Regions from separate parts of the Baekduia sp. Peel2402 genome, predicted to be linked through region 4. Evidence: riboswitches for the same ligand, from Rfam matches in the RefSeq annotation. Region 4 holds a riboswitch; each other region holds the start of a gene.
What was found. A riboswitch is a leader RNA that binds a small molecule or an ion and turns the genes downstream of it on or off. The one in region 4 is predicted to bind cyclic di-AMP.
Positions count from the first base shown of each region.

Region 1: it holds a riboswitch for cyclic di-AMP, as region 4 does, so the genes downstream of both, ACT01A_RS09115 (septal ring lytic transglycosylase RlpA family protein) here and ACT01A_RS01435 (NlpC/P60 family protein) in region 4, are expected to answer to the same signal.
Region 2: it holds a riboswitch for cyclic di-AMP, as region 4 does, so the genes downstream of both, ACT01A_RS22085 (hypothetical protein) here and ACT01A_RS01435 (NlpC/P60 family protein) in region 4, are expected to answer to the same signal.
Region 3: it holds a riboswitch for cyclic di-AMP, as region 4 does, so the genes downstream of both, ACT01A_RS00640 (septal ring lytic transglycosylase RlpA family protein) here and ACT01A_RS01435 (NlpC/P60 family protein) in region 4, are expected to answer to the same signal.

Region 1 covers NZ_CP199582.1:1,861,989-1,867,758, reverse strand. Annotated here, with positions in the region: gene ACT01A_RS09125 (molybdopterin molybdotransferase MoeA) at 1-596, opposite strand, end outside; gene ACT01A_RS09120 (hypothetical protein) at 682-2,160, shown strand; gene ACT01A_RS09115 (septal ring lytic transglycosylase RlpA family protein) at 2,658-3,335, opposite strand; cyclic di-AMP (ydaO/yuaA leader) riboswitch at 3,432-3,605, opposite strand; gene ACT01A_RS09110 (hypothetical protein) at 3,742-5,082, shown strand; gene ACT01A_RS09105 (hypothetical protein) at 5,168-5,755, opposite strand.
Region 2 covers NZ_CP199582.1:4,507,443-4,513,212, reverse strand. Annotated here, with positions in the region: gene pspAA (PspA-associated protein PspAA) at 429-713, opposite strand; gene ACT01A_RS22090 (PspA/IM30 family protein) at 710-1,465, opposite strand; gene ACT01A_RS22085 (hypothetical protein) at 1,541-2,110, opposite strand; cyclic di-AMP (ydaO/yuaA leader) riboswitch at 2,169-2,314, opposite strand; gene ACT01A_RS22080 (cell wall-binding repeat-containing protein) at 2,504-3,706, shown strand; gene ACT01A_RS22075 (hypothetical protein) at 3,703-4,026, shown strand; gene ACT01A_RS22070 (LLM class flavin-dependent oxidoreductase) at 4,058-5,080, shown strand; gene xseA (exodeoxyribonuclease VII large subunit) at 5,160-5,770, shown strand, end outside.
Region 3 covers NZ_CP199582.1:127,861-133,630, reverse strand. Annotated here, with positions in the region: gene ACT01A_RS00650 (alpha/beta fold hydrolase) at 1-29, opposite strand, end outside; gene dinB (DNA polymerase IV) at 40-1,149, opposite strand; gene ACT01A_RS00640 (septal ring lytic transglycosylase RlpA family protein) at 1,233-1,967, opposite strand; cyclic di-AMP (ydaO/yuaA leader) riboswitch at 1,975-2,199, opposite strand; gene ACT01A_RS00635 (hypothetical protein) at 2,245-2,376, opposite strand; gene ACT01A_RS00630 (amidohydrolase family protein) at 2,485-3,381, opposite strand; gene ACT01A_RS00625 (sigma-70 family RNA polymerase sigma factor) at 3,391-3,951, opposite strand; gene ACT01A_RS00620 (WS/DGAT/MGAT family O-acyltransferase) at 4,138-5,583, shown strand; gene ACT01A_RS00615 (hypothetical protein) at 5,580-5,770, shown strand, end outside.
Region 4 covers NZ_CP199582.1:281,431-287,200, forward strand. Annotated here, with positions in the region: gene ACT01A_RS01420 (ATP-binding cassette domain-containing protein) at 1-941, shown strand, start outside; gene ACT01A_RS01425 (ABC transporter permease) at 942-1,721, shown strand; gene ACT01A_RS01430 (ABC transporter permease) at 1,718-2,482, shown strand; cyclic di-AMP (ydaO/yuaA leader) riboswitch at 2,558-2,690, shown strand; gene ACT01A_RS01435 (NlpC/P60 family protein) at 2,700-3,620, shown strand; gene ACT01A_RS01440 (SDR family NAD(P)-dependent oxidoreductase) at 3,633-4,328, opposite strand; gene ACT01A_RS01445 (helix-turn-helix transcriptional regulator) at 4,432-5,322, shown strand; gene ACT01A_RS01450 (hypothetical protein) at 5,333-5,770, shown strand, end outside.

The sequences.
Region 1 (5,770 bases), 1.6 Mb from region 4:
TTTGAGTCGTGGATCTGGCCGGGTTGCAGCGGCGTGCCGGGCGCGACGAGCTCGTCGCCGGTCGTGACGACCGCCAGGCGCGGGCGCGGCCCGACGAGCAGGTGCATGCGGCCGGCGCCGATGGCGACGCCGAGTTGGGCGGGGCCGATCCGCGTGCCCTTGGTGAGCACGCGCGTGCCCTTGCGCAGGTCGTCGCCCGCGGTGCGGAGGTTGCGCCCGGCGGGGACGTCTTCGCGCAAGACGATCGTGTCTCCCTCGACATCGACCAGCTCCTGCTGCAAGACGCCGTCGGCGCCGTCGGGCAGCGCGGCGCCGGTCGAGATCCGGATGGCCTCGCCGTCGTTCAGCGTGCCGTCGTACGGCACGCCCGCGCGCGACTCGCCGATGAGGCGCAGGCGGTCGCCGGCGCGGCCGTTGCGCGTGGCGAAGCCGTCCATGGCGCTGTTGTCGAAGGCGGGGGAGTCGTAGCCGGCGGTGACCTCCTCGGCCAGGACGAGGCCGAGCGCCTCGGCGACGGGGAGGTTGACGGGGGTAAGCGGGCGGACGGCGTTCAGCAGCGTCGCGCGCGCCTCGTCGACGGACGGAAGCGGGGGCACGGCCCGCATTGTGCCCATCCGACCGACCAGTTCGTCGGTGGTCCTTCACCAAACCGTCATCTTCTGGTGCAAAGATGCGCGCTCCATGGACGGAGCTGTCCCACTTAGCCGCCGGCCGCGGCCAGTTGCGGACGCGCCCACGGTCGACGCCGCGGGTGTGGCCAAGGCCTGGCTTCTATCGCTTGTCGCGGACGCACCGCTCGCGCAGGCGGGCAACGTGCCGGCCGCCGAGCTGGCTCGGGGCGGCCCGGCGCTCTGCAGCGGGATCCTCGCGGCCCTGGGCTCTGATGTCGAGTTGGAGCGGCTGGTCGGCGGCGCCGACGGCCGCGCGCCGCTGGCCGCCTCGGCCGCGCGCCTGACCGGCGCTCGCACCCCGGCCGCGCTGGCGGCGGCGATCGAGTCGCTGCGCGGCGTGACCTGGCATGCGCTGCGCCGCGAGCTGCACGACGCCTATCCCGATGTCGTCGCCGACCTCTCCGACCGCCTCGCCTTCGTCTGCGCCCGCGTCGTCGAGACCGCGCTCACGTCGCCCTCGGCCGAGACCTCCCGCGCCGACGGCCCGCTCGCCGAGGCGCTCGCGACGCCCACGCCTGCTTCACCGCCGCGTACCTCGGGCATCCGCGCTTACGCGCCCGCGCCGGGTACGCGTGGGGGCGGCGGCCTGCGGCCTGCGGTGCCGGACGAGGCAGAGGCCTTTGTCGCGCCGGCACCGAGCGACGACGCGTCGCATGACGGCGATCCCTTTGCCGCTCCGGCCGCGCACGGGAGTGAGCGGCGCCCGCTCGCGCCCGACGCGGCGGATGCGGTGCGCGAGGCGGCCGAGGGCGGTCGCATGGTGCGCTTCACGGCCGCGGGGCGAGACGCGCCCGCGCCGGCTCCGTCGCACGTGCCGGAGGGCGATGAGCCGATCGCGCCGCCGCCAGCTGGCGTGGAGGTCGTCGACCTGCCGCCGTCGCCGGTCTCCGTCGACGCCGATCCGCTCTCCACACTTGCTGAGGAGCTGGCCTCCGCACCGCCGGCCGGCGTCGTCGGTGGGTTGACGGACGAGATGTACGCCTTGCCCGCGGACGCGCCGTCGGTCACGCGCCTGCGCCGGGTCGACACCTCCTGGGAGGCCTCGCGGGACTCCGGTCCGCCGTGGCTGGCCGCGATCGCCCGCCGGCTTGAGCGCCGCGAGCAGGACGGCCTCTCGTTCGCGGTCTTCGTGGTGGAGGTCGACGACCTCGACCGCCTACTCGCCGCCGAGAGCGGCCGCGAGGTCGCGATCGCACTGGAGACCGCCGAGCGCGGCCTGACCGCGCAGCTCGCACCTGCCGACCTGATCGTGCGCGAGCGCCTTGGGCGCTGGTGGCTGACGAGCCCGGACCGCGATCCGGCTGGTGCGCGCGATCTGGGCGTTCGTGTGGCGGGCGCGATCGCTGCGGCCGAGCTGGGGGGCGCGCCGCTGGCGGCGTCCGTTGGCGTTGCGGTCTGCCCGCAGGATGGAGAGACCATTGACGCGCTGGCCGGTCGGGCGGATGAGGGGATGTTCGCGGCGCGGGCGGCGGGGGTTCCGCTGGCCTGAGGGCGGGGGCGGCGGTGGGCGCGGGGTGGCGCTGGCGTTTGTGGCGTTCAGTTCGGGGCGTTGGTGGTGGTGCGTCGCGTTGGAGAGGATCCGGCGAGGGAGTGAGAGCGTTGTGGCGTGGCGACCGCTGTCGGTCGTCCTCGGGCGTGTGGCCGGGCTCGGGAGGGCGGTTCGGGGCCGAACGGGTCGATCCGGGTCGCCTAATGGTCGATATACGACGCTTATTCGACCCGGATCCCCGGTGGCGCTCCATAAGGGCCGAGATTCGGGATGCGGGTCGCGTTATGACGAATAGTTGGTGCTTACTCGACCCGGACCCATCCTTTCGGCCCCGAACGCTCCCCCGAGCCCGAGAGGCGGCCCGAGGACGACACCAAGCGGCGGCCACGCCCATCCGGCTTCACTCCCTCGCCGCCCCTCTCCAACGCGGAGCACCACCATCAACGCCGCGAGCTGAACACCACCAACGCCCGCGCCACCCGGCGCGCCCCAGGCCCCTAGCGCGATGCCGCAGCCGAAACAGCCGTCGGCACAACCGCGCGCACCGCGCCGATCGTCGCCGTCGCCGTCACGCCAAGCGCGCCCGCCGTCGCCGACGTCAGGTCGTACGACGTCCCCTTGCGGAACGGTCCGCGGTCGACGACCGGCACCGTCACCACATTGCCGTTGTTGTACAACTCGACCAGCGTTCCGCAGGGCAGTGTCTTGTGGGCGACGCCCAAGAGCCTCTTGGACATCCGCTTGCCACACGCCGTCTTGCGGCCGTAGAAACCCGGGCCGTACCAGGTGACGCGGGCGCGCTTGTAGAGCGTCACGGCGCGGCCTTCGGCGGTGCCGCTGACCGAAGTCCCGACGACGCGCGTCGCGGCGGTCGCCTGCGCGGCGAGCACGGCCTTGATGGTCAGGTGGCCGGAGTGGGCGGGCTTCCAGGTCGCGGTGTACGTCCCGTCGGGCGCCACGGTCGAAGCCGCCGCGTTGGACCAAGCGCCGGCCTGGTCCAAGGTCAGCACGGCGATCGCGTCGCCCGGCTTGGAGCCCGCGACGGTCCCGGTCACCGACACCCGGCCGCCGAGCAGCTGGCCCAGTGGGGCAGTCAGCGTGGAGCCGTCGGCGAAGACCGTTGGCGCCGACGGGTCGACGTAGGTCATCCCGCCCGGCGTGGGCGCGGTGGCCACGGCAGGCGTATCAGCGGCCGCCGCGGGAGCAGCGATCGCGAAAGCGCCCAGGGCGGCGCCCAGCTTCGAAAGGTTCGAAAGATGCACGTTCTCTGTAGGTCCTCATCCAACGGCCTACGGGGTGAGCTGACGGGCTCGCGCCGGATGACGGCGCTACGGCTCAGAAAAAGGACCGATTCGCCCCGGTGGATCGCAACCAACACGCGTTCCACAGGTGGTTCCCCCGCTCCATTTGCCCGAGGTGGCAAACGGACTCGGCTGACGGCGCGGGAGCATAACAACGTACGGGCGATTCGGCGAACCCGCGTTCGCAGGAATGCTGCCGCCTGGCTCGAAGCACGGGCGCTGCCGGAGGCCGACGATGCGGCATTTCCGGCTCATCACCACCCAGATTTTCGGAGGAACATTGATCAGGCAGGCAGGGAAGGCCGTCGCCCTCGCGGCAACGGCCCTCGTCCTCGGCGCGTCGGGGAGCGCGACCGCGGACACCTACACGGTGCGCGGGTGCGCGGCGGGCTGGGAGGCCCACGCGGACACCGGCTCAGCGGCGACCGACACGTGCGCGGCCAGCGGTGGGCTGACCGCCGCGCTCGTCGGCCCCGGCCCGTGGGACGGCGGCACATTCGCCTACCACCGCTTCACCGCGCCCGCGGGCACGCGCATCGCGCGCGTGACGCTCGGCCGCGTCACGACCGGCATGCCCGTCGGCACGGTCCGCACGTTCTCCTACACGCTCAGCGCGGACGGCAAGACGCTCGAGGCGTGCGCCCCTGGCCCGACCGACACGTGCACAGGCAACCTCGCCGGTCCGTTCGACGCGGTCGGCCTGGACGCGGCATCCGTGCTCTTCTCGTTCGGCTGCGGCGCTGATGACCCGAACACCTGCGCCGCCGCGCTGGGCACGCCGAGCGCGACGATCACCGACCCGCATGTCGTCCTGCGCGATCCGGCGGCGCCGACGATCGCCTCCAAGACGGTCGCCGACAGCGGCGCGTCGACCGGCCGCATCAGGCTGTCGTACGTCGCGGGCGACGTGGGTGGCGGCGTCTACCGCACGGTCATCCGCGTGGACGGCAAGGTCGCCGCGGTCGATCCGGTCGGCGGAACCTGCGCCGACGTCGACGGCTCCAACGACGACGCCTACGAGTTCGCGGCGCCCGCGCCGTGCCCGGCGTCAGCGACCCGCACGGTCGACTACGACGTCCTCAAGCTCCCGCTGGCCGAGCACTCGGTCGAGATCGACGTCGAAGACGCGGCCGGCAACTCGACCGCGGTCTACGGCCCGGTCGTGCTGCCGAAGGCCAACGGCTCGGTCCCGGGCGCGACGGGGTCGACCGGCTCCGGCGACTCGACGACCGGCGTCGGCGGCGCCTCGACCACGCCCGCGACTGGCAAGGACGCCAGGCTGACCGCGTACTTCGTCAAGAACGGCAAGACGAGCTACACGAACCACTACGGCAACCGCGTCGTCGTGCGCGGGATCCTGCGCACGAAGGCCAAGAAGGCGGTCACGGGCGCGCGGTTGGACGTCTACCACCTGGTCGGCGGCAAGCTGCGCCGCCTCGGCAAGACCGGCCTGAAGACCCGCAGCGACGGGCGGCTCACGCTGATCCTGCCGCTGAACCTCGACAGCCGCCGGATCGTGCTGGCCTACCGCGCGTTCCGCCCTGGCCCGATCACGAGCCAGAAGACGCTGAAGCTGACCGTGCTCGACAAGCACGGCAAGGTCGTTCAGAAGGTGAAGTAGCGGTGCGCCGGGGGTTCCTTCGCACGCGCGAGGGAGCCCCTGGCGAGCTCGCGCAATGAGAAGGCGAGCCGCTAGGCGAGGCTTCTCACGGCTTGGGCAGACGCGAGAGCGCCTGCTTGAGCGCCTGGCCGCCGTAGGTCAGGCCGATCTGGGCGATCTCGCCGACGGCCTGGATGGCGGTGGCGATCAAGTCGCCGCCCTCAGCGCCGGACCGCTCGTCGCGCGGCGTCGCCCAGCCGGCCGGCGGCGGGGGCGGAGCGGTGGGCGGCGTGCTTTGCGGCGCCTCGTGCGCGGCGGCACTGGCGCCGTTTCGCGACGCGGTCGCGCGCGGCTTGCGCGGGGTGGCGGGAGCCTTCGGCTTCGCCGCGGCCTTCGCTGCGCCCGCCGCCTTGCGTGCCGGAGCGGCCTTGGCCGGGGCCTTCGCGGTCGCCTTCTTGGCGGCCGGCGCCTTCGGCTTGGCGGTCGCCTTCGCCGCGGCCTTGCTCGTCGCCGCGGCCTTGGCAGGCGCCTTCGCGGTCGCCTTCTTGGCCGCCGGCGCCTTCGGCTTTGCCTTCGCGGGCGTCGCCTTCTTGGCCGCCGGCTCGGCGCCCGTCGCGCTGGCGCGCTTGGCGCTGCGCCGCGTCGGTCGCTTGCTCGGGAGGCTCGACAGGACGTCGCGGTCCGCGGGGCTCATGCGCCAATCCTACGC
Region 2 (5,770 bases), 1.3 Mb from region 4:
AGCGCATCAAGACATCAATCCGGGCCTCAAGGGGCGTCCGTCGGCCTCGGGGTTTGAGGGTTCGGGCCCGAAGGACGCGCGTTTGGAGGTCCGGGTCGATTTAGCGTCGTATATCGGGGTTAACTCGACCCGGACCTCGGTTTCGAGGTGCGGGTCGCGTGAGCCGGACATATTCCGGTTGCAGCGACCCGGATCTCCGAAACCCTGGTCCCTCGAACCCCGCCGGCTGAGGGACCACCGTGGAGGCCGAGTCTGATGTCTTGATGCGCTGTAAATCCCCGCCGCCGGCAACGCCCCCAGCGACGATCCACACCCCAAGCGGTCGCCACGCCACAACAGCCTCACGCCCTTTGATGAGCGAAGGACCACCGACGCCCGCGCCCCCGCCGCCCCGCACTGGGCGCCGCCAGCAACGGCGGCGCCACAGCCTAAGCCGGGTCCGGCACCAAGCCTTCGCCCGTGAAATCCTCGCCCGCCTCACGGAACGTCAAATCCGACGGCGGCAAGATGATCTCCGACGGCCGCAGGTCGTCGTCGCCGACCACGCTTCCGTTCGAGCGCACGAAGTCCAACAGCGCCTCGAACGCGCGGTAATAGCCGGACTCGTCGCCCGCCTCCACCGCGGCAACCGTCGCGTCGTCCAGGTCGTTGAGCTGGTCGTGCAGCGCGTCGGGGAGGTCGAACTGCGCCTCCTCGGAGATCCTGACGATCACGCCTGGCCCTCCTCGAGCTGCTTGCTGTCGGCGGGCGCGGAGCCCGAGCCGAGCTCGGCCTTCATCTTGGCCAGCTCGTCGTCGACCGCCGCGCCGCTGGAGAGCTCGCGCAGCTGCTTGTCGATGTCGTCCTCGCCGGAGCCCAGCGCGGTCAGGTCGTCGAACGTGCCGGCCTCTTCCAGCTCAGAGACCGCATCGGCCCGCGCGCGCATCTGCTCGGTCTTGTCGACCGCGCGCTGCATCGCCAGCCCGACGTCGGCCATCTGCTCGCCGACGCCCGTCGCGGCTTCCGAGATGCGCACCTGCGCCTCGGCGGCGCTGTACTGGGCCTTGATCACTTCCTTCTTGGTGCGGAAGGCCTCGATCTTGGTCCGCAGCTTGGCCTCGGAGTCCGTCAGCTTCTGCTGCTGGGCCTCCAGCTCGGTGACCTGCGCGTCAAGGCCTTGAAGCTCGGTCTGGGCGACGTTCTTGCGCTCCAGCGCGACGCGCGCCAGATCCTCGTTGCCCGTGGACAGCGCCTGACGCGCCTGCGTGTCGAGCTTGACGACCGACTGCTCGAGCTTGCTCGACTGCATCTGCAGGCGCTTCTTCGCCGTCACGACATCGGCGATGCCCTTCTTGACGTTCTGCAGCGACTCCAGCTGCTTCTGGTAGCTGTAGTCCAGCGTCTCCGCCGGATCCTCGGCGCGGTCCAGCAGCTTCGAGATCTTCGCCTTGACGACCGTGGAGAAACGGCCACTCACACCCGGCATCGGGCCTCCGTACGCATCGCGGGAAAGGGGTTGCTCGTAGCCTACCCAGCCGCGACGCGCACCTGGCGCGGCAGGCTAGAAGCCGACGGGGTGGCGGGCGGTAAAGCCCTTGGTGCTACGCAGCACCGGACGCCAACGCGGGCCCTTCGCACCGGACGGATCGCCCGCGGCGGAGGTGTCGAGGCGCAGGCCGGCGATCACGACGAACGCGTGCGACGGGTTCGTGTAGATCGTGAACCAGAGCCCGGGGCCCTTGGCGCCCCACTTCATGAAGGACGAGGAGTCGAGCGGGGCCTTCAGCAGGTCGGCGCCGTGCAGCGCGTAGGAGACCGTGCCGGAGCAGTCGTAGCCGCGGGAGAGGAACTTCGCGTTGTGCCCGCCGCCGTAGACGTAGGGCTTGCCGACGATCTCGTTGGCGGCCGCGATCGCGTCCTTGACCTCTTGCGGGGCGGTTTCCGGCGCGGCGGCGTAGCCGGTCGGCAGGATCGTCGCCGTCTGCTCGGGGGTCAGCTTCGTCGTCGCCGGGTTGGGCTGGCCGTAGGCCGCGCCGCCCGTGGTGACCGTCGTGTCCGCCGGAGCGGCCGTCGAAGCCGGGGTGCTGCTGGTTGCATCGGTCCCGCCGGTCGCCGTCTGCGCCATCGCCACAGGGGCAAAGGCAAGCGAACTGGCGATCGTCAGCACAAGGGCAGTAGCCCGCAAGGCAAAATCCTCTTTCGTAGGCCTGCGGGGTTAGCTGACGGGCTAGCGGTAAAAGAGCCTCCGCTTCCCACGACTATGCGTGGAATTCGCCCCAAACAACCTTGGGTCCCCCGCCCCGGGCTCCTCACCCGAGTTCGGCGTGGTCGGAAACCTACACCACCGGGACGAAAGATGCACATCGACGTCCCGCAAGGCAGGTTGCACTCCAGGGTTCGGCCGGTGGTGTGGGGAGAACGACTGAAATTGTTCGCTTCCGGACGGATTTTCCCCCAGCCTGGGGACCCTCGCGTCCGCTCCTGGCGGCGCGGTTCCGGGGCTCCAGGCCGTAGCCTCAGGGCCATGCGCAAGGTGCCAATCGCCCTCGCGGCGTTGCTCGTCGCGCTCCTGGCCGTCGGCTGCGGCCGCGACACGAGCCCGAAAGACGGCGCCAAGGACCGCACCACGCCGACCACCGGCGCCAAGGGCACCGAGACGACCGCCGCGACCGACCTCGGCTTCCCGACGTTCGCGACCAAGAACACGACGCGGATCGGCGGCGCTGACCCGATCGCCGACGCGGCCGCCGCCGCGCGCGCGGTCTACAGCGGCGCGTCGAAGCTGACGCGACCCAAGGTGGTCGTGCTCGCCGACGACACGGACTGGCGCGTCGGGCTGGCCGCCAGCGTCCTGATGTCCTCCCCCATCCGCGCGCCGCTGCTCTACGCGCACGGCGACAAGGACCTGCCCGCGGCGACGCAGAGCGCGCTGACCGCGCTGGCGCCTACGGGCTCCAAGGAGGCCGGCGGCGCGCAGGTCATCCGGATCGGCGCCGTGCCCGCGCCCAACGGCCTGAAGACCACCGACCTCAAGGGCACCGACGCGTTCGCGCTCGCACGCGCCATCGACGCCTTCCAGGCCGCCGCGCGCGGCACCACGTCAGACCGCGTGGTCGTCGTCGGCGTCGACGACCCGGCCTACGCGATGCCCGCCGCCGCCTGGGCCGCCAAGGCCGGCGACCCGATCCTGTTCGTCAACAAGGACTCGGTCCCCGAGGACACGCGCGCGGCGATCGCCGCCCACCAGCAGCCCAAGATCTACGTGTTGGGCACCAAGACCACCGTGTCGGACAAGGCCATGACCGCGCTGAAGAAGCTCGGCTCTCCGACGCGCATCACCGGCTCCGGCCCGGCGGCGTCGTCGGTCGCCTTCGCTCGCTTCCAGGACGGCGCGTTCGGCTGGGGCGTCACCGATCCCGGCCACGGCTTCGTGTTCGCCAACAGCTCCCGCCCCGGCGACGCGGGCGCGGTCGCGCCGCTGAGCGCCTCCGGCACCTACGGCCCGCTGCTGGTCTCCGACAGCGCCGACGAGCTCCCGCGCGCGCTGGCCGGCTACCTGCTGGACGTCCAGCCCGGCTACACCAGGGATCCGGTCCGCGGCGTCTACAATCACGGCTGGATCGTCGGCGACGAGTCCGCGTTCAGCGTGGGCGTGCAGTCGGCGATCGACTCCCTTCTGGAGATCGTCCCCGTCAACGAACGCGGAAGCAGCGACAGCACCTCATGAGCCAGGCCGAGAGCCCCAACCGCCTCAACCGCGACGTCACGGTGGACGACGTCCGCCAGCTCATGGGCGCATCGACGCCGCACTTCGCGCTCCAGCTGCGCAACCGCATCGCGCGGCTGATCGACCCGCTGCCCGCCGGCCACCCGGCGCGCGAGCTGGGCGAGACCGAGATCGCGCGCCTGACGCGGCTGGGCTTTGACGGCGAGACGCGCGGCCACGCGGCCGAGATCGGCCTGCCGACGCTGAAGTCGGTCACCGACACGGGCAGCATCGGCGGCCCGGGCGCCGAGACGCCCGAGCCCGAGACGACGACGCACTGACCGCCTCGACCGCCGGTACCCTCGGCGGCTGATGCGCGCGGGAGCCTTCCTCGCCTATTGGCCGTGGTTCACGCCTGCCGAGCAGGTGGAGTTGGCGGTGCTCGCCGACCGCCTCGGGCTCGACAGCGCCTGGGTCGCCGAGGCCTGGGGCCAGGATGCGGTGAGCGTGCTCGGGCTGCTGGCCGGCAAGACCGACCGGATCGGCCTGGGATCGGGGTTGATGCAGATGCCCGCGCGCAAGCCGACCGCGACCGCGATGGCCGCCGCGACGCTCGACGTGCTGAGCGAAGGCCGCTTCCGCCTGGGGCTCGGGCTGAGCGGGCCGCAGGTCAGTGAGGGCTGGTACGGCGTGCCGTTCGTGCGCAACCTCGGGCGCACCCGCGAGTACGTCGAGACCGTGCGTCGGGTGCTGGATCGCGAGAAGGTGCAGCTGCCGATGGAGGGCGGCGCCGAAGGCATGGGCCTGGGCAAGCCCTTGCGGTTGCTGGCCAAGCCCGTGCAGGACCACCTGCCGATCTACCTCGGCGCGATCGGGCCCAAGGCGGTCAAGCAGGCCGGGAAGATCGCCGACGGCTGGCTGCCGTTCATGCTCGACCCGCGCGAGCCCGAGACGTTGATGGGACCGCTGCGCGAGGGCGTCGCCGAGGCCGGCCGCTCGATCGAGGACATCGACATCTCGCCCGTGGTGCCGCTGGCGATCGACGAGGACATCGTCGCCGCCCGCGACGCCGTCCGCCCCTGGCTCGCCTTCTACCTCGGAGCGATGGGCGCCAAGGAGAAGAACTTCTACGTCGAGCTGGCCGAGCGCCAAGGCCACGGCGAGGCCGCCCGCGAGGTCCAGTCGCTCGCGCTGGCCGGCGATCGCTGGGGCGCCGCGGCCGCGGTCACCGACGGCCTGGTCGACGCGGGCGCGATCGCCACCACGCCCGCCGGCCTGGACGAGCGCCTGGCGACCTACGAGCGCGCGGGCGTCAACACGCTCGTCGCCGTGCCGTGCGGCGAGGACAAGCCGGGCGTGCTGCGCGCGCTGGCGGCGGCGACGGTGACGCGATGATGCGGACAGCCTCGCCTGGCGGCTCGGCGTCCGGGCGCGAGCTCGCCTTGCGGCTCGCTCGCACGGCGGCGGTGAACGCATGAGCGCGGTTCCTTCACGCCCGGACGGCATCGCCGGGTCGTCACTGGCCGGGCCGTTCCCGGTCGGCGCCTACGCCGAGAAGCTGCGCGACGAGCTGCGCAAGCGCGCGCGGGTGCAGCTGTTCGGCGAGGTCTGGAACTTCCGCGCCTCCAAAGCCAAGGTCTATTTCGAGCTCCGGGACGGCGACGGCGCGGTGCCGTGCTCGATGTGGCGCGAGGCGTTCGAGCGCGCGGGCTTCGCGGCGACGACGTTCGTCGACGGCTGCGCGGTCGTCGTCGCGGGCGGGCCGGACTACTACCCGGGGTCGCGCACGGCGTCGCCGTCGTTCTCCTTCGACGTCACCGGCCTGCGGATCGCGGGCGAAGGCGACCTGCTCGCCCAGATGGAGGCGCTGCGCCGGGCGCTCGGCGCGGCCGGGCTGTTCGAGCCGCAGAAGCGCCTTCCCCGCCCCGCGCTGCCGCGCACGATCGGCGTCGTCACCGGCGAGGGCGGCAAGGCGCGCGACGACGTCCTGGCCGGGCTGCACCGCCGCGGCTGGGCGGGCAGGCTGGTGTGGGCGTTCGCGCCGGTCCAGGATCGCCACGCCGCGCCGCGCATCACCCAAGCCCT
Region 3 (5,770 bases), 150 kb from region 4:
TGACGGCCGCCGACGGTCAGGTGCGTCATGCGGCGGACGCTACACGCTGATCGGCAGGACCAGCTGGCCCGGCGGGACCGGGCGAGGACCCGATCCCCGCCCGCCCTCCGACGGCGTGTCGTCGGCCTCGTCCTCGAAGGAGGCGACGCGGACGCCGAGGAGGCGGACGGGGCGTTGAGGTGCGTAGTCGCGGAAGAGGTCGAGGGCGACGGAGATGATCGTGGCCTCGTCGTTCATGTAGGTGTCGATCGTCTTCGCGCGGGTCACCGTGGTCCAGTCGTCGAGGCGGACCTTGATCGCGATGTTCTTGCCGCGCGTCTCCTTGCGCTGGAGGCCTTCGGCGAGCTTCTTGGCCTGGCCGCGCAGGATCGACTCCAGCTGGGCGTGGTCGGCGACGTCCTCGTCGAAGGTCGTCTCGACCGAGCGCGACTTGGCGACGCGCGTGGTCTCGACCGGCGACTCGTCGTGCAGGTGCGCGCGGCGGTGCAGGTCGTAGCCGTAGCGCTCGCCAAAGCGCTCCTGGAGCTCCTCAACGGGCGCGTTCTGCAACGCGCCGAGCGTCGCGAAGCCCATCTCGGCTAGGCGCGCGGCGGTCTTGGGGCCGATGCCCGGGACGATCCGCGGCGAGCGGTCGGCGATGTGGGCGGCGCACTGCTCGCGGCCGATGGCGACGAAGCCGGCGGGCTTGCCGAGGTCAGACGCGATCTTGGCCACCAGCCGGTTGGGCGCGACGCCGGCCGAGATCTGGATGCCGGTGGCCTCCTTGACGTCGGCGATCAACGCCCTCAACAACGGGATCGGCTTCTCGTCGACGTCGCTGAGGTCCGCGTAGGCCTCGTCGATCCCCGCCTGCTGGAGGATCGCGATCCGCTCGCGGACCACCCCCCACACCTCGCGCGACTTCTCCGAATACGCGGCGTGGTCGGGCGGGATCGTGATCGCCTGCGGGCACCGGCGCTTGGCCTCGGCCGCGCTCATCGCGCTGCCGATCCCGAACTTCCGCGCCTCGTAGGACGCGGTCGTCACGACCGCGCGCGGGCCGGTCCCGGCGACGATCACGGGAAGACCGCGCAGCTCGGGCCGCCGCTGCAGCTCGACGGACGCGAAGAACGCATCGCAGTCGAGGTGGGCGATGACCCGCTTGGCCATGCCCGCCAGGGTACGCGGCGCCAGTGACGGCGACGCGTGGCCCTGGCGGACAGGCCGGTGATGCGGGTGCGACGTCGACGCGGCTAGCGCGTCGTGAGGACCGTGCCGGTCGAGCCGAAGCCGAGCTTCGTCTTCGTCGCGGCGGTCAGGTCGAACTCGCGGGCGCCGACGTACGGGCCGCGGTCGATGACCGGGACGCGCACCGTGCGCCCCTTGTAGTGCAACGTCACCTTGGTGCCGCACGGCAGCGACTTGTTGGCGACGCCGAGCGTGCCCGGCGTCAGCGTCCCGCCGCAGGCGAGGTGGCCGCCGTAGAGGCCCGGGCCGTACCAGGACGCGAGCGCCCGACGGTAGACGCGCGTAGTCCCGGCCTGGTGACGGGCCGAGGACAGCTCGCGGGTGCCGCCGAAGTGCACGCGGATCCGGCGGGTGCCGGTCTTCGCCGCGCGCCAGGCCAGCACGTAGCGGCCCTTGGCGTTCGTGCGGTCGTGATTGACGGTGATCCAGCCGCCGCCACTCTTCTGGCGGACCTGGAGCGCCACCGCACGGCCGGAGCCGGCGGGACGCAGGGTGCCGCGCACGACGACGCGCTTGCCGGCGATCACCGTGCGGCGCACCGAGGACACCGTCAGCGAGGACGAGGCCTTGGTCGCCACCGGCGGCGGGACGGCGGTCTTCGCAGCGGCCGGCGCCGAGGCGGCGGCCGTCGTGTTCTGGGACTGCGTATCGGAATCCGCGACGGCCGGAGCCACCGCGATGATGGTCGTACTCAGCAGCGCGCCGGTGAGACCCGTGGCGCGCAGGTTCTTGAGCCTCAAGGGAGGCACCTCCTGTGGTCATCGCCTACGGGGTTAGCTGTCGGGCTCGCGGCAAGGCCGCCACCACGAACATGCCGGTCTGGCACATACGGGCGACTTCGTCGTCGCTACCGGGCCATCAGGCCCGTGATTCGCCCCATACCGGTCGGATCGCACTCACGACCAGGCAATTGGGTCCCCCGCCCGTCTCCCTATTTGCGTTCAGGTGGAGACGGCTCGGCGTTCGAACAAGCGTTCGCCAGAGTACCCATAGAACTTGATGACTGTGTGAGGAGGCTCACACTGAGAGCGCGTCTGCGGTCCCCGCGAGGACCATCCCGACCATCGCCGGGTAGAGGCAGGCGAACGGATCGAAGCCCTCGCCCACGCGCTGCTGAGCGAGCTCCAGGTAACGATCGATCTCGCTCAACGTTTCCCGATGCTGTGCTTCTGGCGACGTCGCGCACGCGAGCCGCGCCAAGGCCAATGCCTCGCTCGGATCCCCGTCGCGGAAGGCCAATTGCACCGCGGCCGACACCTAGGCGATGACCCGCTCGAACGCGAGCACGCGGCGCCCGAGCGGTACGTCCTCGCCCGGCGCCGGGCCGAGGTCCAGAAGATCCGCTCCGTCCACCACTCGCGCGGTCTGCGCACCCGCGATCGCCCGCGCCTGCTCCGGCGTCAGCCCCACCGCACGCGCGCAGCGCAGCATCAGCAGCGACGGGAAGCGCGGCCCGCCGTAGGGCAGATCCGAGGCGTACAAGATCTGCCCGGGCGGGATCGTGGAGAACAAGGTCAACATGTCGCTGATCAGCCACCACGAGGTGTCGAACAGGATGTTGGGCAGCTCGCGCGCGTGCGGCGCGATCGGCCCGAGGTCGCTGATCCCGGCGTGCGCGAGGATCAGCCGCGCACCCGGATGAGCCCGCGCCAGATCGACGACCGAGGACCCGAGATCAGGGATCCCCCGCCCCGCGTGAAAGAGCACCGGCAGCCGGTGCTCGCCGGCCAGCGCGACGACCTCGTCGACGACGGGGTTGGGCAACGTGAAGGCGTCGCTGCGCGGGTGCAGCTTGAAGCCCCGCGCGCCGGCCGCCAGCAGGCGGTGCGCCTCCTCCAGTGCGTCAGGCGCCTTCGGGTCGATCCGCCCGAGCGGGACCAGACGGCCGCCGGACTCCGCACACGACTTCAACACCCAGTCGTTGGCCTCGCGGTAGCCGTCGGGCTCGTGCATCGCGAACAGCAGCGCGCGCTGCTGGCCGGCGACGTCGAGCGCCTCGACGATCTCCTCCGGGTCGGCCTCAAAGCCGTCCGGGTCGTGGTGGCCGATGTGCGTGTGGGCGTCGAACCACTCCACGTCGGGGCCGAGCCATGCCAGCTCGGCCTCGCGCAGCTCGGTGACGACGTCGTCGAAGGGCAGGCCGCGGACGGGCACGCCCCGACTCTACGCGGCCGCGGCCTCCGCATTGACATCGGCGCCGGTCCGCAGCATCTCCAGCTCGCTGCGCAGCCGCGCCAGCCCGAGCCGGATCCGGCTCTTGGCGGTGCCGAGCGGGACGCCGGCGCGCTCGGCGATCTGATCGGCGGTCAGCCCGCCCCAGTACGCCAGCACGAGCGCCTCGCGCTGGGCGTCCGGCAGGCGGCCGAGCGCGTCGCGCACGGTCGAGCGGTCGGCGGAGGCAAGCGCGAGGTGATCCGGCTGCACGTCGGGCCGCGGCGGATCGTGCGCGACGACGACCTTCAGCCGGTCCTCCGCGCGCCCGGACGCCTGGCCCTCACGCCACAGGTCGACGGCCCGCGAGCGCGCCATCAGGCGCAGGTAGCTGCCGATCTCGCCGCGGCGCGCATCGAACTTCGACGGGTTGCGCCAGACCCGCAAGAAGACGTCTTGGACCACGTCCTGCGCGGCTGAGGCGGACCCGAGCACGCGGAACGCCGTGGCGTGCACGCTGCGGCGGTGCTCGTCGTATACGTGGCCGAAGATGGCGGGGTCGCTGAGGTCCATGGGGTGCTCCAGTCCAAGGGGTCTGTCCTACGGGGCTCGACCTACCCGCGTGACACAGACCCTACACACGCTGTTGAAGGTTCGCAACATACACTGTGCAGTGCGTATGCAAGAACCTCGCCAGGTCGGAAAGATGGATGGGGCCGGACTTGCCCCTGACGCCGTACGGCTGCGACCATCGTGATTGTGCCCGCACGCCTGACCGCTCTGGACTCCTCCTTCCTCCACCTCGAGGACGGTGGCGCCCACATGCACGTGGCCGCCGTCATGACCTTCGACGGCCCGGCCCCCGCGTACGACGACCTGCTCGAAGCCATCGGGTCGCGCCTGCACCTCGTGCCGCGCTACCGCCAGCGGCTCGCGTTCGTCCCGCTCGGCCAGGGCCGCCCGCGCTGGGTCGATGACCCGCACTTCAACGCCGGGTACCACATCCGCCACACCGCGCTGCCCGCGCCCGGCGGCGACGACGAGCTCAAGCGGCTGGCCGCGCGCGTCTTCGGCCAGCGGCTGGATCGCTCCAAGCCGCTGTGGGAGATCTGGCTGGTCGAGAACCTCAGCGACGACCGCTTCGCGATCCTCAGCAAGACGCACCACGCGCTGGTCGACGGCGTCAGCGGCGTCGACATCGTCTCGGTGCTCTTCGACGCCGCGGCCGAGCCGTCCGCCCCACCCGCACCCCCGTCCTCGCCGTGGCTCCCCCGCCCCGTGCCGACCCAGACCGAGTTGCTGGCCGAGGCGCTGCTGGAGCGCACGACGGTCCCGGGCGAGGCGTTGCGCGGCGTCCGCGCCGCCACCCGCGCGCCGCGTGCCGTCGCCCAGCGCCTGGCCACCGGCGTCGCCGGGTTGGGCTCGATGGCGGCCGCCGGGCTCAACCCCGCGCCGCGCTCGCCGCTGAACGTCGCGATCGGCCCGCACCGCCGCTACACGTGGGTCGACGCCGACCTGCACCGCTTCAAGGCCATCAAGTCGGCGCTCGGCGGGACCGTCAACGACGTGGTGTTGACGAGCGTCGCGCTCGCCCTCGGCCGCTGGATGCGCGGTCGCGGCGAGGACACCGAGGGCCTCGTCCTGCGCGCGATGGTCCCGGTGAGCGTCCGCGCCGAGGCTGAGCACGGCGCGCTCGGCAACCGCGTCGCGACGATGTGGGCGCCGCTGCCGGTCGGCGTGCGCGACCCGGTCGACTGCTTCGACGAGGTCCACGCGGCGATGGCCGGCCTGAAGGAGTCCGGCCAGGCGGTCGGCGCCGAGACGCTGACCCAGCTCGCGGACTTCGCGCCGCCGACGATCATGTCCCAGGCCGCGCGGCTGCAGGCACGTCAGCGGTTCTTCAACGTCGTCGTGACCAACGTGCCCGGCCCGCAGGTCGAGCTGTTCCTGCTCGGCCATCGGATGCGCGGGCTGTACCCGGTCGTGCCGCTGGCGCTCAAGCAGGCGCTCGGCATCGCGATCATGTCCTACAACGGGCGCCTGGGCTTCGGGTTGTTGGGGGACTTCGACGCGCTGCCCGACCTGGAGGACATCGCCACGCACCTGGAGGGCGCGATCGACGACCTCGGCGCGGCGACCGGCGCGAACGACCGCGTCGGCCGGACCGGGCCGCGGCGGCGCCCGACCGCCTCCGCGCCGCGGTGACGGGAACCGTCGGGGCGCGCGTCCTGCGCGGGGCGGCCGTCGTCGTCCTGGCCTTCGCGGGCCTGGCGCTCGCGCTGTGGTTCTTCACCGCCCAGGACGACGCGACCACGCGCGCGCCCGACGCGGCGGTCCCCGGCGTCACCGCGGCCGACCCGAAGGCCTGGGCCGCCGAGCTGCGCAAGGGCAA
Region 4 (5,770 bases):
CGTTCGGCGACTTCCGGGCGGTGGACGGCATCGACCTCGCGGTCGCGCCGGGCGAGGTGTACGGGTTCCTCGGGCCCAACGGCGCCGGCAAGACCACCACCGTGCGCATGTTGGTGACCTTGCTGCGGCCGACCGGCGGCCACGCGCGGATCGCGGGCTTCGATGTCGCTTCGCAGCCCGGCGAGGTGCGCCAGCGAATCGGCGTCGCGCTCCAGGAGGCGGCGCTGGACCTGCTGATGACCGGCCGCGAACTGATGGAGCTCCAGGCGACCCTGCACGGGATCCCGCGCCGCAGCGTGGCCGCGCGCGCCGCGGACCTGATCGATCGCGTCGGGCTCTCGGAGGCGGCCGAGCGCCGCGTCGGCACCTACTCCGGCGGCATGCGGCGCCGGCTGGACCTCGCGATGGCGTTGATCCACGCCCCCGAGGTCCTGTTCCTGGACGAGCCGACGACCGGCCTTGACCCGACGTCGCGCTCGACGCTGTGGGACGAGGTCCGCCGGCTGCGCGACGAGGGCACGACGGTCTTCCTGACCACGCAGTACCTGGAGGAAGCCGATCAGCTCGCCGATCGCGTCGGGATCATCGACCACGGGCGGATCGTGGCCGAGGGCACGCCGGCGGCGCTGAAGGCCGAGGTCGGGCGGCCGCACCTGGACATCACGTTGTCGCGCAACGGCGGCGACATCGAGCCAGACGCGGAGGCCGCGGGGCGCGCCGTGGCGCCCTACGGCGATCTCTGCTCGGCGGCGCCTGGCGTCCACGTGTCGTTGCGCGTCGAGTCCGGCGCTGCGGCGATGGCGCCGGTCGTGCGCGCGCTCGACGAGGCCGGCTTCACGGTCGAGGGCATCGAGCTCGTCCGCCCCACGCTGGACGACGTCTTCGCGGAGAAGACCGGGCACCGGATCGAGGGCGCCGCGCCGGCGCCGGCGGCCGTCTAAGTGCTCACCGGGATCGCCTCTCCGTCGTGGGCGCTCGCGGCGCGGACGCTGCGCAACATCCTGCGCCGCCCGCAGTTCCTGGCGCCGCTGGTGCTGATGCCGACGCTGTTCCTGGCGATCAACACCGGCGGGCTGCACCGGTCGACCGACCTGCCGGGCTTCCCTGAAGTCGACGGCTTCCTGGACTTCCAGCTGGCCGGCGCGATGACCCAGTCGCTGCTGCTCGGCGGCGTCATGCAGGGCATCGGGACCGCGCTGGAGATCGAAGGCGGCTTCTTCGATCGGCTGGTCGCCTCGCCGATCCCGCGCGTGTCCATCGTGCTCGGCCGGATCCTGGCCGGGACCGCGATCGCCGCCGCGCAGGTCGTCTGGTTCCTGATCCTCGGCGCGGTCTTCGGCGTGTCGTTTCACGGCGGCGTGCTCGGCGTCTTGTTGGTGATCTTGATCGGGGCGATCGCCGGGACCGGCTTCGCCGCGCTCGGCGTGCTGATCGCGTTGCGGGCGCGCAACGCCTCGACCGTCCAGGGGATCTTCCCGCTGGTCTTCGTCGTGCTGTTCGTCTCCAGCGCGTTCTTCCCACGCGCGCTGCTGGAGGCGCCGGCCGACTGGTTCGCCGACATCAACCCCTTGTCCTACGTCGCCGACGGGATGCGCGACCCCATCATCTCGGGGATCTCGGCTGCGCCTGTTCTTGAAGGCCTTGCGGCGGCGGTCGGGCTGGTGCTCGTGTTCGCCGCGCTTGCGGTGCTCGCGCTGCGCGGAAGGCTGCGCAACGCATGAGGCGCTCGCTGGCGGTCATCGGCGCGCTCGTGCGGCGGGCGCTGAACGAGCTGACGCGCGTGCCGGGCGCGGCGCTGCCGGGCGTCCTGGCGCCGTCGATCTTCTTGGTGGGGTTGAGCGGCGTGTTCGGCGAGGCGGCCCAGCTGCCGGGCTTCGACGCCACCGACTTCCGCACGTTCATCGTTCCTGTAGGCCTTTTGCAAGGAGCGGCGTTCACGGGCGCGGCGACCGGCGTGAACCTCGCGCGCGACATCGAGCGCGGCTGGTTCGATCGGCTGATGGTCTGCCCCGCGCCGCGCGTGACGATCCTCGCGGGGCTGGTGGCGAGCGCGGCGCTGCGCGCGTTGCTGCCCGCGACGTTCCTGCTGATCGTGGCCTTCGCGCTGGGCGTCGACTGGCCGGGCGCCGGCGCGCTGGCGATCGACGCGCTGCTGGTGATGGGCCTGGCGACCGCGATGGCGCTGTACGCGGTCCTGGTCGCGTTGAAGTTCAAGACCCAGCAGGCGGCACCGCTGATGCAGACCGTCGGCTTCATGGCCGTGCTGTTCACCACCGCCTACGCGCCGATGGACCTGCTGGCCGGCTGGATGCAGGCGATCGCCACCGTCAACCCGGTCACGCAGGTGCTGGATGGCGTCCGGCAGGGCTTCGTCGCGCACGTGACGTGGGCCGAGACGTGGCCGGCGCTGCTGGCCACCGTCGGCCTGGTGGGCGCGCTCGGGGCGCTCGCCGTGCGCTCGATGCGTCGCGTCGGCGTCTAGCACGGCGCTTTGCGGTTATGGATCCTGCAAGGGATCTTGCGCTTTGCAGGGATTTCGACTGGTAGAACGACGGCGTGCCGAGCCGTTCGGAGACGAACGGACGGGGGACCCACTGCGACCGCATCCCGGTCGCCGGGGCGAATCACGGTCCGGATGACCGCGTAGCGCCGTCTGTACGGCGCGAGCCCGACAGCTCACCTCGTAGGCGCAGCCCCCTATGCCTGTTCCCAGATCCCGCCACGCACTGGTCCCGCTCCTCGCGGCGGCCGCCATCTCGCTTCCGGCTGCCTCAGCGGCTGACGCCAAGCCGCTGAAGAAGGGCAGCCACGGCGTGCGCGTCAAGGTCCTGCAGCGCGACCTCGGCCTCTCCCCCGCCGACGGCATCTTCGGCAAGGGCACCTACAAGGCCGTGCGCCGGTTCCAGCGCAAGCACGGGTTGTCGGTCGACGGCATCGTCGGCACGGTCACCTGGCGCTTGGTCCACCAGTCCGGCAAGGCGCGCGCCGCGTCGCGCGCCGGCGGGACGTCGCGCGCTTCGCGTGGCGGCGGGTCGTCCTCCCGTGGCGGCTCGGTGCGGCTCCTGCAGCGCAAGCTCGGCATCGCCGCCGACGGCGTCTTCGGACCCGGCACCGCGAGCGCCGTCAAGACCTTTCAGCGCGCCCACGGGCTGACCGCCGACGGCGTCGTTGGCCCCGGCACATGGTCGGCGCTCGGCGTGACCGGCACGCACCCGGTGCTCAAGCGCTCCGGCATCGGCGGCGTCCGGGTGGTCCCCCGCCACGTGATCCTCCTGCGCCGCGCCGTCGCGGCCGCCAACCGCATCCAGTTCAAGCCCTACATCTACGGCGGCGGCCACGGCTCCTTCACGGCGGCCGGCTACGACTGCTCGGGCACCGTGTCCTACGTCTTGCACGGCATGGGCCGCCTGGGTCGCCCGATGGACTCGGGCGAGTTGATGTCCTACGGCAAGCCGGGTCGTGGCAAGTACGTCACGATCTACGCCAACAGCGGCCACGCGTTCATGGTCATCAACGGCCGCCGCTACGACACCAGCGGCCGCTCCGCCAGCGGCTCGCGCTGGGGCCCGGGGATGCGCTCGACGGCGGGCTACGTCGCGCGGCACCCGTCGGGCCTGTAGGCGCGACGCCCGCTACCAGGGCACCAGCCCGTCGCGGTCCTGGAAGGTCTGCGTCGGGCCGTCCTTGCCGACCTGCGCCATCGCCACGATCGCGTCGGTCCCCTCGGTCACCGTCTGGTGGCCGGAATGGCCGTTGAGGTCGGTGGCGGTGTAGCCGGGGTCGACGACGTTGACGCGGAAGCTCGGCAGCGCGCGAGCGTACATGTCGCTCAGCGCGACGACGGCGGTCTTCGACGTCGGGTAGCCGAGGCTGATGATGGTGTTCTCGACGCGCGACGTGTCGTTGTTGACCGCGAGCGATCCGAGGCCGCTTGCGACGTTGACGATCACAGGGTTCTCCGACTCCTCCAACAACGGCACGAACGCCTGGGTGACGCGCACGACGCCGAAGACGTTGGTCTCGTAGGTCTTGGCGACGTCGTCGGCGGTCGTGTCGCGCAGCGCGGCCATCGGGCCGACGATGCCCGCGTTGTTGATGAGGACGTCGAGGCCGGTGCCCGCGTCGCGGATCGTCTGGACGGCGGCGGCGACCGAGGCGTCGTCGGTGACGTCGAGCTGCACGAAGCGCGCGCCGAGCTTGTCGGCGGCGTCCTGGCCCGCGGTGGCGTCGCGGGCGCCGACCCAGACGTCGTGCCCGGCGTCGATCAGACGGCGGGCGGACTCGTGGCCGAGGCCCTTGTTGGCCCCGGTGATCAAGGTGGTGGTCATGCCTCCAGGGTGCGCCTTGGACCGTCGCGGCAAAAGAGGACGCCGGTTCCCTGGGACTGGCAGGGCGACGATAGGCGCGCCGGAGTGCGCGACAATGGAGCGCATGGAGACGCCTCCGCAGTGCCTGGGAGAACCAGCCGCGCCAGGGGCGCGACCGTGCTCCGAGCTCGCCGCCTGCCTGCGCACATGGCGCGACCGCCTCTCCCCCGCCGACGTCGGGCTGCCGAGCGGCGGCCGGCGCCGCGCGCCCGGGCTGCGGCGCGAGGAGCTGGCGCAGCTGGCGGGCGTGTCGGTGGACTACCTGGCGCGCCTGGAGCAGGGCCGGGCCGCGCACCCGTCGCCGTCCGTGCTGGCGCCGCTGGCCCGTGCGCTGCGGCTCAGCGACGACGAGCGCGCGCACCTCTTCCGCGTCGCTGGGCAGGCCGAGCCGCTGGCCGGGACGATCAACCGCCACCTGACGCCGTCGGTGCAGCGCGTGATCGACCGGCTCGGCGACGTGCCGGTGATGGTCATCGACGCGGCCTACGAGGTGGTGGCCGCCAACGCGCTGGCGATCGCGCTGGTCGGCGACAAGCGCGACCTGGGCCCGCGCGAGCGCAACATCGCCTGGAGCCAGTTCACGGGCGCGACGACGCGGTTCGTGCGCAGCTCGGAGGAGTCCCGCAGCATGGACTGCGAGGTCGTCGCCGATCTGCGCGAGGCGCGCGGGCGCTACCCGGAGGACGTCGTCCTGCGAGAGCTGATCGAGGATCTCCTGAAGGCCTCGCCGAAGTTCGCGGAGCTCTGGGAGCAGGCGCCGGTCGCGCCGCGCACGTCATCGCGCAAGTCGGTCGACCATCCCGAGGTCGGGCGGATCACGATCGACTGCGACATCCTCCAGGTCCGCGGCAGCGATCTGCGGCTGATCGTCTACACCGCGCCTCCGGGCTCGCCCGACGCCCAGGCGCTCCAGCTGCTGGCAGCGATCGGGACGCAGTCGTTCAGCGCCTCGTAGTCTCGGAGGCGTGAGCACCTACCGCGCCGAGGTCGACGCGATCCTGGCGGGCGCGCGGGCTGAGCGGGCCGCGCTGCTGGCGGCGGTCTCCGAGGAGCTGCGCGCGTCGCTGCCGGTCGACGCGACCGGGATCACGCAGGCGATCGAGCACCTGGCGGGCGCCGTGGCGCTGCGCGACGAGCTGGCCGCCGAGCAGGCGCTCGGACACCGCGCGAACCCGGCGGTCCTGCACGGACGCGTCTTCGGCCGGACACCGCTGTCGCCGGACACGGTCCTGGCGGCGTTCGCCGACGGCGCGCGCGTCCGCGAGGGCGTGCTCGCGCACCTGGCCGAGGCGATCGGCGGCGGCGAGCTGGCGCTGCGCGTGCGCGCGGCGCTGGCGTTGCATCCACCGCCCGAGGTCGTGGCCGATGAGGGCGCCACGGCGGCGCTGCGCGAGGCGTATGCG